2 regions of the Yoonia sp. D2-7 genome follow, and region 1 is predicted to be linked to the other one. Evidence: riboswitches for the same ligand, from Rfam matches in the RefSeq annotation. Region 1 holds a riboswitch; the other holds the start of a gene.
The links. Region 1 has a riboswitch for thiamine pyrophosphate ahead of thiM (hydroxyethylthiazole kinase). Riboswitches for the same ligand answer to the same signal wherever they lie in the genome.
Positions count from the first base shown of each region.

Region 2: it holds a riboswitch for thiamine pyrophosphate, as region 1 does, so the genes downstream of both, thiB (thiamine ABC transporter substrate binding subunit) here and thiM (hydroxyethylthiazole kinase) in region 1, are expected to answer to the same signal.

Region 1 covers NZ_CM147912.1:1,276,440-1,282,253, reverse strand. Annotated here, with positions in the region: gene AC0L7R_RS06195 (ABC transporter permease) at 1-732, shown strand, start outside; gene AC0L7R_RS06190 (HAD-IIB family hydrolase) at 787-1,569, shown strand; gene AC0L7R_RS06185 (glycosyltransferase family protein) at 1,584-2,804, shown strand; gene AC0L7R_RS06180 (alpha-amylase family glycosyl hydrolase) at 2,806-4,554, opposite strand; TPP riboswitch at 4,765-4,853, shown strand; gene thiM (hydroxyethylthiazole kinase) at 4,899-5,675, shown strand; gene thiE (thiamine phosphate synthase) at 5,672-5,814, shown strand, end outside.
Region 2 covers NZ_CM147912.1:290,129-295,942, reverse strand. Annotated here, with positions in the region: gene AC0L7R_RS01295 (LysR substrate-binding domain-containing protein) at 1-224, opposite strand, end outside; gene AC0L7R_RS01290 (urate hydroxylase PuuD) at 329-1,564, shown strand; TPP riboswitch at 1,620-1,718, shown strand; gene thiB (thiamine ABC transporter substrate binding subunit) at 1,755-2,741, shown strand; gene AC0L7R_RS01280 (thiamine/thiamine pyrophosphate ABC transporter permease ThiP) at 2,717-4,243, shown strand; gene AC0L7R_RS01275 (ATP-binding cassette domain-containing protein) at 4,230-4,919, shown strand; gene AC0L7R_RS01270 (cytochrome c1) at 4,980-5,814, opposite strand, start outside.

The DNA.
Region 1 (5,814 bases):
CTGGCCGTGTTGGTTTTCCTCGGACTTTGGGAAGCCTTGGTTTGGGTCAATGACTGGCCGAACTACAAAATGGCGTCTCCGTCCGATTTGCCGCCAGCATTCTGGAAATACAAAGAGCTATTCTTCACGATGGGCTGGCAAACGCTTTGGCGGACGGTCGCGGGGCTGTTGCTGGCGGTCATTTTCGGCACGGCCCTAGGCATGATCATTGGCTTTTCGAAGATCGCGCGCGATGCGCTGTACCCGCTTTTGGTCGGCTTCAACGCAATCCCGAAAGCCACATTGGTGCCCGTGATTTCCTTGATTTTCATCGGACAGCACGATTTCAATACGGTGCTGATGGCCTTCATGATTTCGTTCTTCCCGATCGCGGTGTCTGTGGGGATCGGCCTATCGACGCTTGAACCGGAATACCGCGATATTTTGCGTGCCCTCGGTGCGTCCCGCTTCACGATCTTCCAGAAGATCGCATTGCCCAAAACGCTGCCTGAATTCTTTGGTGCGCTGAAAGTCTCGGCTACATTGGCCTTTATCGGCACTAATCTGGTCGAAATAGTCAGCCCGCATGGCAAAGGTTTGGGCGCTTTGTTCAAGTCCGGCGAAACCAACGGCGACTACCCCTTGATGTTTGCGGTTCTGATCGCTTTGGCCTTTCTCGGGATCGTTTTGTACTATGCCGTCATCGTCCTTGAACGTTATTTTGCAGGCTGGGCAGAACGGGAGGCGAGCTGATCAAATTCGCCTCTACATCGCGAACATCTGCCCCTGAATTTGGGGGATTCTGATATGGCTAACCGCTTGCCCTTGATGGTTTTTACCGACCTGGACGGGACGTTGATTGATCACGACACATATGCCTGGACGCCAGCGCAACCTGCCTTGTCAGTCCTTGCAAACATCGGCGCAGCGGTCATTTTAGCCAGCAGCAAAACAGCTGCCGAGGTTAGCGTGCTCCGCACTGATCTTGGGTTAGATCAATGGCCCGCGATTGTCGAAAACGGCGCGGGACTGCTGCCCGCCGAGGCGACCGAGGTCGGCAAAACCGGGACTTACCCCCAGCTGAGGAGCGCGATTGACGACGTCCCCGCAGAGTTGCGCGCGCAGTTTGTTGGTTTTGGCGATATGTCCGCAATACAGGTTTCAGACATCACAGGTCTGCCGGATGACGACGCAAAACTGGCGCAGCAGCGGGCGTTTTCTGAACCGGGCCAATGGCGTGGCAACGACGCGCAGAAGACCCGTTTCATTGACCATCTGAAAGACCACGGGATCATTGCCCAACAAGGCGGTCGTTTCTTGACCCTGTCTTTTGGTGGCAACAAAGCCATTAAGATGCGCGACATCATGCAAACATACGCGCCCCAACACACCATCGCGTTGGGTGATGCCCCGAATGACGTACAAATGCTGACGACCGCAGACTACGGTGTCGTGGTCGCAAACCCGCACCGTGCGCCACTGCCCGCCTTGGCGGGGGAGACCGAAGGCCGGATCATACGAACAAGCGCTGCGGGGCCCATCGGCTGGAACGCGGCCATTATTGAATTGCTCGACCGACTAAAACTGTAAAAGGACCATCCATCATGGCTGACTTTCATCAAAACGGAAACATCACGACGCTACACAACCTGCGCACACGATCGACCGACGAGATGGAGCACGAACTGGATGTCTTTTCGCAGACCCGTAAGATTTCGCTGATCCTGCCGTGCCTGTATTCGGAACTTGAACGTGAAGCGATGCCGAACATTCTGTCCGAGCTGTCACAAGTCAAATACCTGCATCGGATCATCGTCGGTCTGGACGCGGCGGACGAAGCGCAATTCCGTCACGCCAAGTCGTTCTTTGAGGGCCTAAACCAAGATCACATCGTCATTTGGAACGACAGCCCACGGATGTTGGCGCTTGGTGCGCGACTGGAGGCGATGGGTCTTGCTCCGTCCGAGAAAGGTAAGGGCAAAAACGTTTGGGCCAGTTTGGGTTATCTGCTGGGCTGTGCCGATAGCGACGTCATGGCGATCCATGATTGCGATATTCTGACCTACGAAAAAGATATGCTCGCCCGCTTGGTTTACCCGGTCGTGAACCCGAACTTCCCGTATCAGGTCGCCAAAGGATATTACCCCCGTATCGGTGGCGATCAGCTAAACGGACGTGTGACGCGCCTGCTGGTTAGCCCGTTGTTGATCGCGCTGAAGCGGGTCATTGGGGACCGCGATTACATCGATTACCTGCGCAGTTTCCGGTACCCATTGTCCGGCGAATTTGCGATGCGGACCTCGATTTTGCCTGACCTGCGTATCCCGTCTGACTGGGGCCTCGAGATTGGGGTTCTGTCAGAGGCATGGCGTAACCTTGCGCCAAAAGCGGTGTGTCAGGTCGAAATCTCGGATGCTTATGATCATAAACATCAAGAGCTTAGCATTGATGAAGCCAGCGCCGGTCTGAACCGGATGTCCACGGACATTTGCAAAGCTGTCTTTCGCAAGCTCGCCGCTGATGGTACTGTGTTTACCGCCAATGTGTTCCGGACGCTGAAAGCGACCTATTATCGCTGCGCGCTTGATTTGCTGGAATCTTATTACAACGATGCCAAGATGAACGGGCTGTCGATTGATCGCCATGCGGAAGAAAGATCAATCGAATTGTTTGCTGAAAACATTATGCGCGCAGGGCACGTCTTCTTGGAAAACCCGCACGAGACACCATTTATCCCGACATGGAACCGGGTTCACGCGGCCGATCCGTTGTTCTTGGCAGACATGAACGCCGCAGCACTTGCGGATGTTGCAGAGTTTCAGTGACTTAACCGCGGTTGCTGATCCAACGACATTGGTAGGGGGCAAGCGTCAGGCCCCCTGCATCCATGTCGACCGGATCGCCGCTAAGCAGATCTATCCAAGGCTCATCGTCGATCAGGTTCATGGACATATGATCCACGCGCACGGTTTCAGCGCTGACGTTATGGAGTGCAAAAATGGATTGGTGCCGGTCCAAACTTTGCCGCCAAACCCCGAACACGCGGTTATCCAGCGGCATCGTGAATTGCGTCGCATTTGGATGAAATGCCGGTTGCGCGGCCCTGATCCGTAAGCGTTCGGTCAATGCGCCTAAAACACGCGCCTGCGGCGTTTCAGGATCATCTAACAGGTCATTTAATGTCGGATAATCCCACCGATGGCGGTTGATCGCACGGTTCATGCCGCGCCTTTCCACCTGTGCGTGATCGTTTGGTGTCGCAAGCATTGAATGGATATAGAATGCAGGGATCCCTTCAAGTGACATGACGATGGTCTGCGAACAGACATACCGGTCGAAGTGATGATCGTCTTGCCCCGTGAAGGTTTGCGACGTGGCATCGTAGAACGTCGTGTTGATTTCGTAGGGCGCCTGCCCCCCGTCAGGCAGGGCACGCATCGACACAAGACCGCCAATGTCTTTGATTGTGTCGATCATTTTGGCCTGCTCGACAGCGGGCAAAATACCCTCTACGGGGCGCATGCCGATGCCGTCGTGGCTGGCCGTAAAATTGAGATAGGCGCAGCCAAATTGCGCAGGCGGCATCCCGCTTTGCCAGCGACGCAAATAATGCGCAGACCCCGACATCATCGCATGCAGGATCAATGGCGGCAGGGGAAAGTTGTAGATCGCGTGGGCTTCGTTCCGGTTGCCGAAATAGCTTAGGTTTTCGGCTTTTGGGACGTTGGTTTCCGTCAGCAATATGATTGTTTCAGCAGCAAAATCGCATAACACCCGCATCAATTGCACAATAGCGTGGGTTTGCGGCAGGTGGATGGATGGCGTCCCGATTTCTTTCCAAAGAAAGGCAACCGCATCGAGCCGCACAATGCGCACCCCGTTATCCACATGCAGGCGAATGATGCGCAGGAATTCCAGCAGCACCTCTGGATTGCGAAAGTCGAGGTCGATCTGATCATGGCTGAACGTGCACCAGACGTGGCGCGGACCGTTCGCGGTTTCGACCTTTTGCAAAAGCGGCGTGGTCCGCGGACGCACGACTTCGTTCAAATCATCGTCTGGCGAGGCTTCAAAAAAGAACTGATCGTAGGGTTCTTGTCCTTGCAAGTAACTGTTGAACCACGTGCCTTGGCTAGAAACATGGTTCAGCACCAGATCCGACATCAGATGAAAGTCGTCCCCGATCCGGTTGATATCGGCCCAGTCACCGAGCTGCGTATCAACGGACCGGAAGTCGGATACCGCAAAACCATCATCAGACGTGTAGGGAAAAAACGGTAGGATATGGACACCGTTCACCGCGCCTTTCAGACGACGCAGCAAGAAATCATGAAGCAAATCCAGCGGCTTGTGTGCCCCGTCCAGTATTGAATTCCCGTAGGTAATCAACACCGCATCATGTTCGGTCCACAGATCATTGCTCGGCGTTCGGCCATGTTTGCGTGGTTTGGTCCCATCTGGCCAAAAAGCGTCTACGATTTGACTAAGAAGGATATCCGCGTCGATGTCCGGATAGACCTGCGCGATAAGTGGCAATAATTGCGTGCGAAGCGTCTTTTTCTTTGAAGTGTCCATAGGGTCAGAAAAACAGAGTTATCGCTAAGATCAAGCCGTTGCACGCAGTCGGCGGATATTCAGGTCAGGTTCGACATGCAAGCATCGCACTCGCTTCGCATTTCTTCGAAAACGCCTACTTATTGGGCAATAAGAATTCTGTGGGCCTCTGCATCAGACAACCCATGGGGCAATTTTTTCGTTTGACCCGCCTGTCCCGTGCATTTACGCAAACCGTACCAGGGGCGCCGAAAGGCTGAGACGTACCCTTTGAACCTGAACCAGATAATGCTGGCGGAGGGAGGTAGTGCGTTCCGGGCTTTGCGCGAGCGTCGTCTCTTTTTTCCGCTGAAAAAGGAGACATCATGGCCCCGCAACACCTTTTGGCAACGCTTCGTGAACAGAACCCGTTGGTGCAATGCATCACGAACTACGTCGCGATGAACGTGGCCGCGAACGTTGTTCTCGCGGCCGGTGCTTCGCCCGCAATGGTTCATGCATCTGAAGAAATTGCAGAATTCACCCCGATTTGTGGCGCGCTGACGATCAATATCGGCACGTTGTCCGCCCCATGGGCCGCGAGCATGTTGGCAGCCGCAAACGCGGCGAATGACAAAAACATCCCGTGGGTGTTGGACCCTGTTGCACATTTCATATCGACTTATCGCAAGGGCGTCGCTCAGGATTTATTGGCGTTGCGTCCCACGATCCTACGCGGCAATGCGTCCGAGATTTTAGCGATGGCAGGTGCGGCGGGTGCCGGTAAAGGTGCCGATAGCGGCGACAGCGTGGATGCTGCAGAAGATGCTGCACGCGCAATCGCCAAGGCACACGGCAGTGTGATTGCGGTCACCGGACCGGTCGATTTTGTGACAGATGGAACCCAATCAGCAAAGGTCACTGGCGGGTCTGACATCATGCCGATGGTAACCGCGTTGGGGTGCGCGCAAACAGCGTTGATGGGCGCCTATGCCGCCACTGGCCCCGCTTTTGACGCTGCCCTTGCGACGCTGGCGCACTACAAAGTCGCAGGAACAATGGCCGCGCAGCAGGCAAAGGGCCCCGGCAGTTTTCAGATGCATTTCCTTGATGCGCTAAGCGCCGTGCAGCCGGACGATCTGCCCAACGTGATCCAGTCATGACCCGCCTGCGCCAACAATTGCGACTGTATCTGGTGACAGACACAGCACTGTGCCGCGGTCATGGGCTGGTCGAAACAGTCCAAGAGGCGGTCGCGGGCGGCGTCACAATGGTGCAACTGCGTGCCAAGGACGCCAGCAC
Region 2 (5,814 bases), 990 kb from region 1:
GCCTCTAGTACCTCGCAGGCTCCACCATAGAACGCTTGGCCTTGTTCGGTCGCGGTCAGGCTGCGCGTGGTCCGCTGGAACAGCCGAACGCCCAATTTTTCCTCAAGTTGCGATATCCGCGCTGATGTCACAGCAGGCGATATCCGCAGATCACGCCCAGCAGCAGACATACTGCCGAGTTCGTAGACGCGCACAAAAGTTCGGATATTATCGAGGTATGACATTGTTCTGGATTTTTTGATGCTGTTTGGCCATTCCAAGCAATAGCAGAATAATCACAAGCGGCCTAGTGTGGCCGCACTTTATACATGGCACGGCGGAGACCCTAATGTACGACATGGCAATTCTTTGGGACTGGATCGCATTTTCCGTCCGCTGGCTGCACGTGATCACGGCCATGGCGTGGATCGGCGCATCGTTCTTTTTCATCGCGCTTGATCTTGGCCTAAAGAAAGCACCGAACATGCCCGACGGCGTGCATGGCGAAGAATGGCAGGTGCACGGCGGCGGTTTTTATCACATCCAGAAGTACCTCGTCGCACCCCCAAACATGCCCGAACACCTGATCTGGCATAAATGGCAAAGCTACATCACGTGGGTGTCTGGTGCCGCCCTTTTGATGATCGTCTACTGGGTCGGTGGCGAATTATTCCTGCTCGATCCGACCAAGGCTGATCTGACGTTGTGGCAGGGTATCCTGATCTCTGGCGGTTCACTGACCATCGGTTGGTTGGCCTATGATTTCTTGTGCAAATCCAAGCTTGGCGAACAACCAACCACGTTGATGGTGTTGCTGTTTGTCATCCTCGTTGTGATGGCGTGGGGGTATAACCAGATATTCACAGGGCGCGCTGCGTTACTGCATCTTGGCGCTTTCACCGCGTCGATCATGACAGGAAACGTGTTTTTCCAAATTATGCCGAACCAACGCATCGTTGTCGCAGACCTGAAAGCAGGGCGCACGCCTGATGCAAAATATGGAAAGATCGCAAAGCTGCGGTCGACACATAACAACTACCTGACTTTGCCAGTCGTGTTCTTGATGTTGTCGAACCACTACCCGCTGGCGTTCGGGACTGAATACGCGTGGATCATCGCAAGCCTGATTTTCCTGACCGGCGTTACGATCCGACACTATTTCAACACGATGCACGCCACGGGTGCTGGTCCAAACTGGACGTGGGCGGTCACCGTCTTGCTCATGCTGATCATCGCTTGGCTGTCATCAGTCAGGTCGACAGAAACCATCGACCAGGCCGAAGCCCGCGCGATGACGCCCTATGAACAGCATTATGCGTCTGCCGAAGGGTTCGACGAGGCCTACAACACCGTGCTTGGGAATTGTTCGATGTGCCACGCGCGCGAACCCTTCTGGGATGGCATTCGCTGGGCCCCCAAAGGCGTGTACCTTGAAACGCAAGCGGACGTCGCCAAACACGCAACCCAGATTTACCTGCACGCTGGCGTTTCACACGCCATGCCGCCACCCAACGCGATTCAGATGGACGCCGACGCCCGCGAAACGCTGATCACGTGGATCACAAACGCTAGAAACGATGGCTAGCCGTTAACACGCGTTAACCGCTCCCCTTGCCCTTCCCCATAAAGCATCCTACCAACGCTCTACCTCGGGGGGCCAATACGGCTGAGATTGCGCAAGCTGACCCGTTGAACCTGAACCGGTTAAGACCGGCGGAGGGAAGGTTTAGCACACACGCTATCCCCCAATCCGCCCGTCGCATTTGGAGGATACGATGTTCAAAACCACTTATCTGACAGCTGTTGCGGGACTTTGCTTGGCGACTGCAGCCACGGCAGAGACCCCGAAATTGTCTGTTCTCACCTACGACAGCTTCACCAGCGAATGGGGCCCCGGCCCTGCGGTGGAAGCGGCGTTTGAGGAAATCTGCGCATGTGATCTGGAATTTGTCGGGGCTGGTGACGGCGCTGCATTGCTGGCACGTTTGCAGTTGGAAGGACCACGGACCGAAGCCGATATCGTGCTCGGACTGGATACAAACCTGACAGCCGCAGCCCGTGAAACAGGTCTGTTTGCACCACACGGCATCACGGCTGACTTGACGCTGCCATTGGGCTGGACCGATACGGAATTTATGCCGTTTGACTGGGGCTATTTCGCTTTTGTAGGCAACGCCGACGCGGACGCGCCGACGTCATTGCGCGAATTGGCCGAGAGCGACATCAAGGTCGTGATCCAAGACCCACGTTCATCCACACCGGGCCTTGGTCTGCTGATGTGGGCGAAAGAAGTTTACGGCGACGAAGCCCCACAATTCTGGGACGCGATCGCTGACAACATTGTCACCGTGACACCCGGTTGGTCCGAAGCCTACGGTCTGTTCCTTGATGGCGAAGCGGATGCCGTGTTGTCCTACACGACGTCGCCCGCCTACCACCTGATCGCCGAAGAAGACGATAGCAAGGTCGCATGGGAATTCAGTGACGGCCATTACATGCAGGTCGAAGTCGCTGGCAAAGTGGCAGGCACCGATGTGCCCGAATTGGCTGACCAGTTCTTGGAATTCATGGTGTCAGACGCGTTCCAATCCATCATCCCAACAACCAACTGGATGTACCCAGCCGCCACACCTGCGGATGGTCTGCCTGACGGTTTCGACACTTTGATCGCGCCAGCCACATCTTTGCTGAAAACACCTGAAGATGCGCTTGCTGTTCGTGAAGAGGCATTGGCCGAATGGCGCGCAGCGCTGTCCCAATAATCACGCGCATCCCCGCTGTCATGGCGGGGATGTTGGTGCTGGTGCTGACGCTTGGCACGTTGATCGCAGTTGCGATGCGGGCCGAAGTGGGCACTGGCCTTTCTGCCGCAGATTGGGCCGCGATCAAATTTACGGTATCGCAGGCATTTGTATCTGCATTGGTCAGCATCATCATCGCGATCCCTGTCGCACGCGCATTGGCGAGGCAGTCCTTTCGGGGACGCGGGGCTTTGATTACCCTGCTTGGTGCCCCGTTTATTCTTCCCGTCATCGTGGCCGTTCTTGGATTGCTCGCAGTTTTCGGGCGCAACGGTATTTTGAATGCAGGGTTAGAGGTGTTGGGCCTCCCCACCTTTACGATCTACGGTTTTCATGGCGTGGTTCTGGCGCATGTTTTCTTTAACCTGCCACTCGCGACGCGGTTCATTCTGCAAGGCTGGCTCGCGATCCCGTCCGAGCGTTTCCGGCTTGCGGCGACGCTAAACGCACCTGTCGGTCGTCTGTTGGAATGGCCGATGCTGCGCAGCGTTTTGCCCGGAACATTTCTTGTCATATTCCTGATTTGCCTGACCAGTTTCGCGGTTGCGCTGACCCTTGGCGGTGGGCCGAAGGCAACGACAGTGGAACTCGCCATCTATCAAGCTGTCCGGTTCGATTTCGACCTTGGGCGCGCCGCTTTACTGGCCTGTATCCAGTTTGGCATCTGCACCATTGCAGCCATCGTCGCATGGCAAGTCACGGCCGTGGATGGTTTCGGCGCGGGTCTGGACCGCGTGGTGCAGCGTTGGGATGGATCGCGGTCCATCGATTTTGCTTGGATCGGCCTTGCCGCCGCGTTTCTGATCGTGCCCCTGTCGATGGTCGTGATCAACGGAATCATGGGCCTGTCCGAATTACCATTCAGCATTGTCCAAGCCGCCGCGCGATCCGTGTTTGTCGCGCTCGCATCTGCAATTTTGTGCATCACGATGGCGTTGGCGCTTGCCTTGCAAGGCGGGCGCATCGTGTCAATCATTGGCGTTTTGCCTCTTGCCGCATCAGGTCTGGTCGTGGGCACAGGCCTGTTCCTGATTGTCTTTCCCTTCTGGCGGCCATCCGATCTTGCCTTGCCCGTCACGGCATTGGTCAACGCGACGCTGGCATTGCCATTTGCGCTGCGCTCCATTGCACCTGCCGTTGATGGCGTTGTCGCCGACTATGGCCGGTTGATGGACCAGCTGAACGTCACGGGCTGGACACGGTTACGTCTGATCATATTGCCCCGCATACGCAGGCCACTAGGCTTTGCGCTTGGCCTCGCGGCAGCACTGTCGATGGGAGATTTGGGAGTGATCGCCCTATTCGCGGATGAAAACGGCGCAACCTTACCTCTTGCGATGTACCGTCTCATGGGTGCCTATCAGATGGACGCGGCAGCGGGTGCTGGGCTGCTCTTAGTTGCGCTCAGCCTGTTATTGTTTTGGATTTGTGACCGTGGAGGACGCGTTGATGCTGACGTTTGAAAACGTAACTTTGAAACAGGGCACGTTCCACCTGACTGCGCACCTTGCGCTTCCAACGGGGATCACCGCGATCATCGGTCCGTCCGGTGGCGGCAAATCTACGCTTTTGGCGGCGATAGCCGGATTCATCGCGCCGACTGCAGGCGACATCCTTTGGCACGATAAATCGTTGTCCAAGCAACCGCCCGGTGAACGCCCCGTCAGTATGTTGTTTCAGGACAACAATCTATTTCCGCATCTAACGATTGAACAGAACGTCGGTCTGGGGATTAAGCCCGACCTCAAGCTTTCAACCGCTCAAAAAGAGACGGTCGCTAAGACACTAACGCAAGTTGGCTTGACTGATTTAGGATCGCGCAAACCGAACGCGCTGTCCGGCGGCCAGCAAAGCCGCGCGGCACTGGCCCGCGTGCTGGTTTCGGATCGGCCTTTGGTTTTGCTGGACGAACCGTTCGCGGCCTTAGGCCCTGCACTAAAAGACGAGATGCTGGAATTGGTCACAACGACCTTGGCTACGGCTGGCAAATCCATTGTCATGGTGACGCATGATCCCGACGATGCACGACGTATCGCGGATCGTGTGGTGCTGGTGGCTGATGGCAAAGCCCACCCACCCGTCGACGGACAACGGATTTTCGACGATCCACCGGCGGCATTAAAAGCCTATTTGGGCTAGCACCCGAAACGCAAAAGGCCCACCAAACTGGCGGGCCTTTCAAATTGGTTCAAGACGATATCAGTCTTTGTGCTTGTGTGGTGCCCACAAACGTTTGTTTGTGAGGTAAAGCAGTACAGACAGGATCGCGAGGAAGATCACGCCGGTCAGACCAGCCTGCTTACGCGCCATCATCTTTGGTTCAGCTGTCCACATCAGGAACGCTGCGACGTCTTCGGACATGTGGTGGATGTCGTTGGAATGGCCGTCAGCAAAATCGATGTCGCCGCCGTAGATTGGCTGTGCCATGCCGATCCATGATCCAGGCACCATGTGCTTGCCTTTTTCATCGATGCAGCTTGCTGGGAAACCACCGGACGCGAACGCCGTGTTGTAGTAACCATCCATGTTCGCATCAGCAGCACATTCTGGTTCTTCTTCGTAGCCGGACAGCAGCGCAGTGATGTATTCAGCGCCACCCATGCCGTACCACAACTGGGCAAGGCCCGTGCCATATGGACCGTGGAAACCAGCGCGCGCTTTTGCCATCAAGGACAGGTCGGGCGCGTTTGCTGATGTCACAGCTGGGAATTTGTCAGCTGGTGTGGCTGTGCGGAAATCGCCTTCGCCGTCGAACAATGCAGGGTCAAAGACCTCGTAGAATTCAGCGTATGCAAAAACCTGATCCTCGGGCAGTGCGGGACCGCCTTCGTCGCCAAGTGTGCGGATCGCTACATGTTCAAGACCGTGGCATGACGAACAAATCTCTGTGTAGATCTGCAGGCCACGCTGAAGTTGCATCTGGTCGAAAGACCCGAACATGCCATCAAATGAAAAATCAACGTCATGAATGTGCACTTCGGATCCGGCAGCCGCCGCTTGTGTCCCCAGAAGGGACACGGCAGCAACGGCTGAA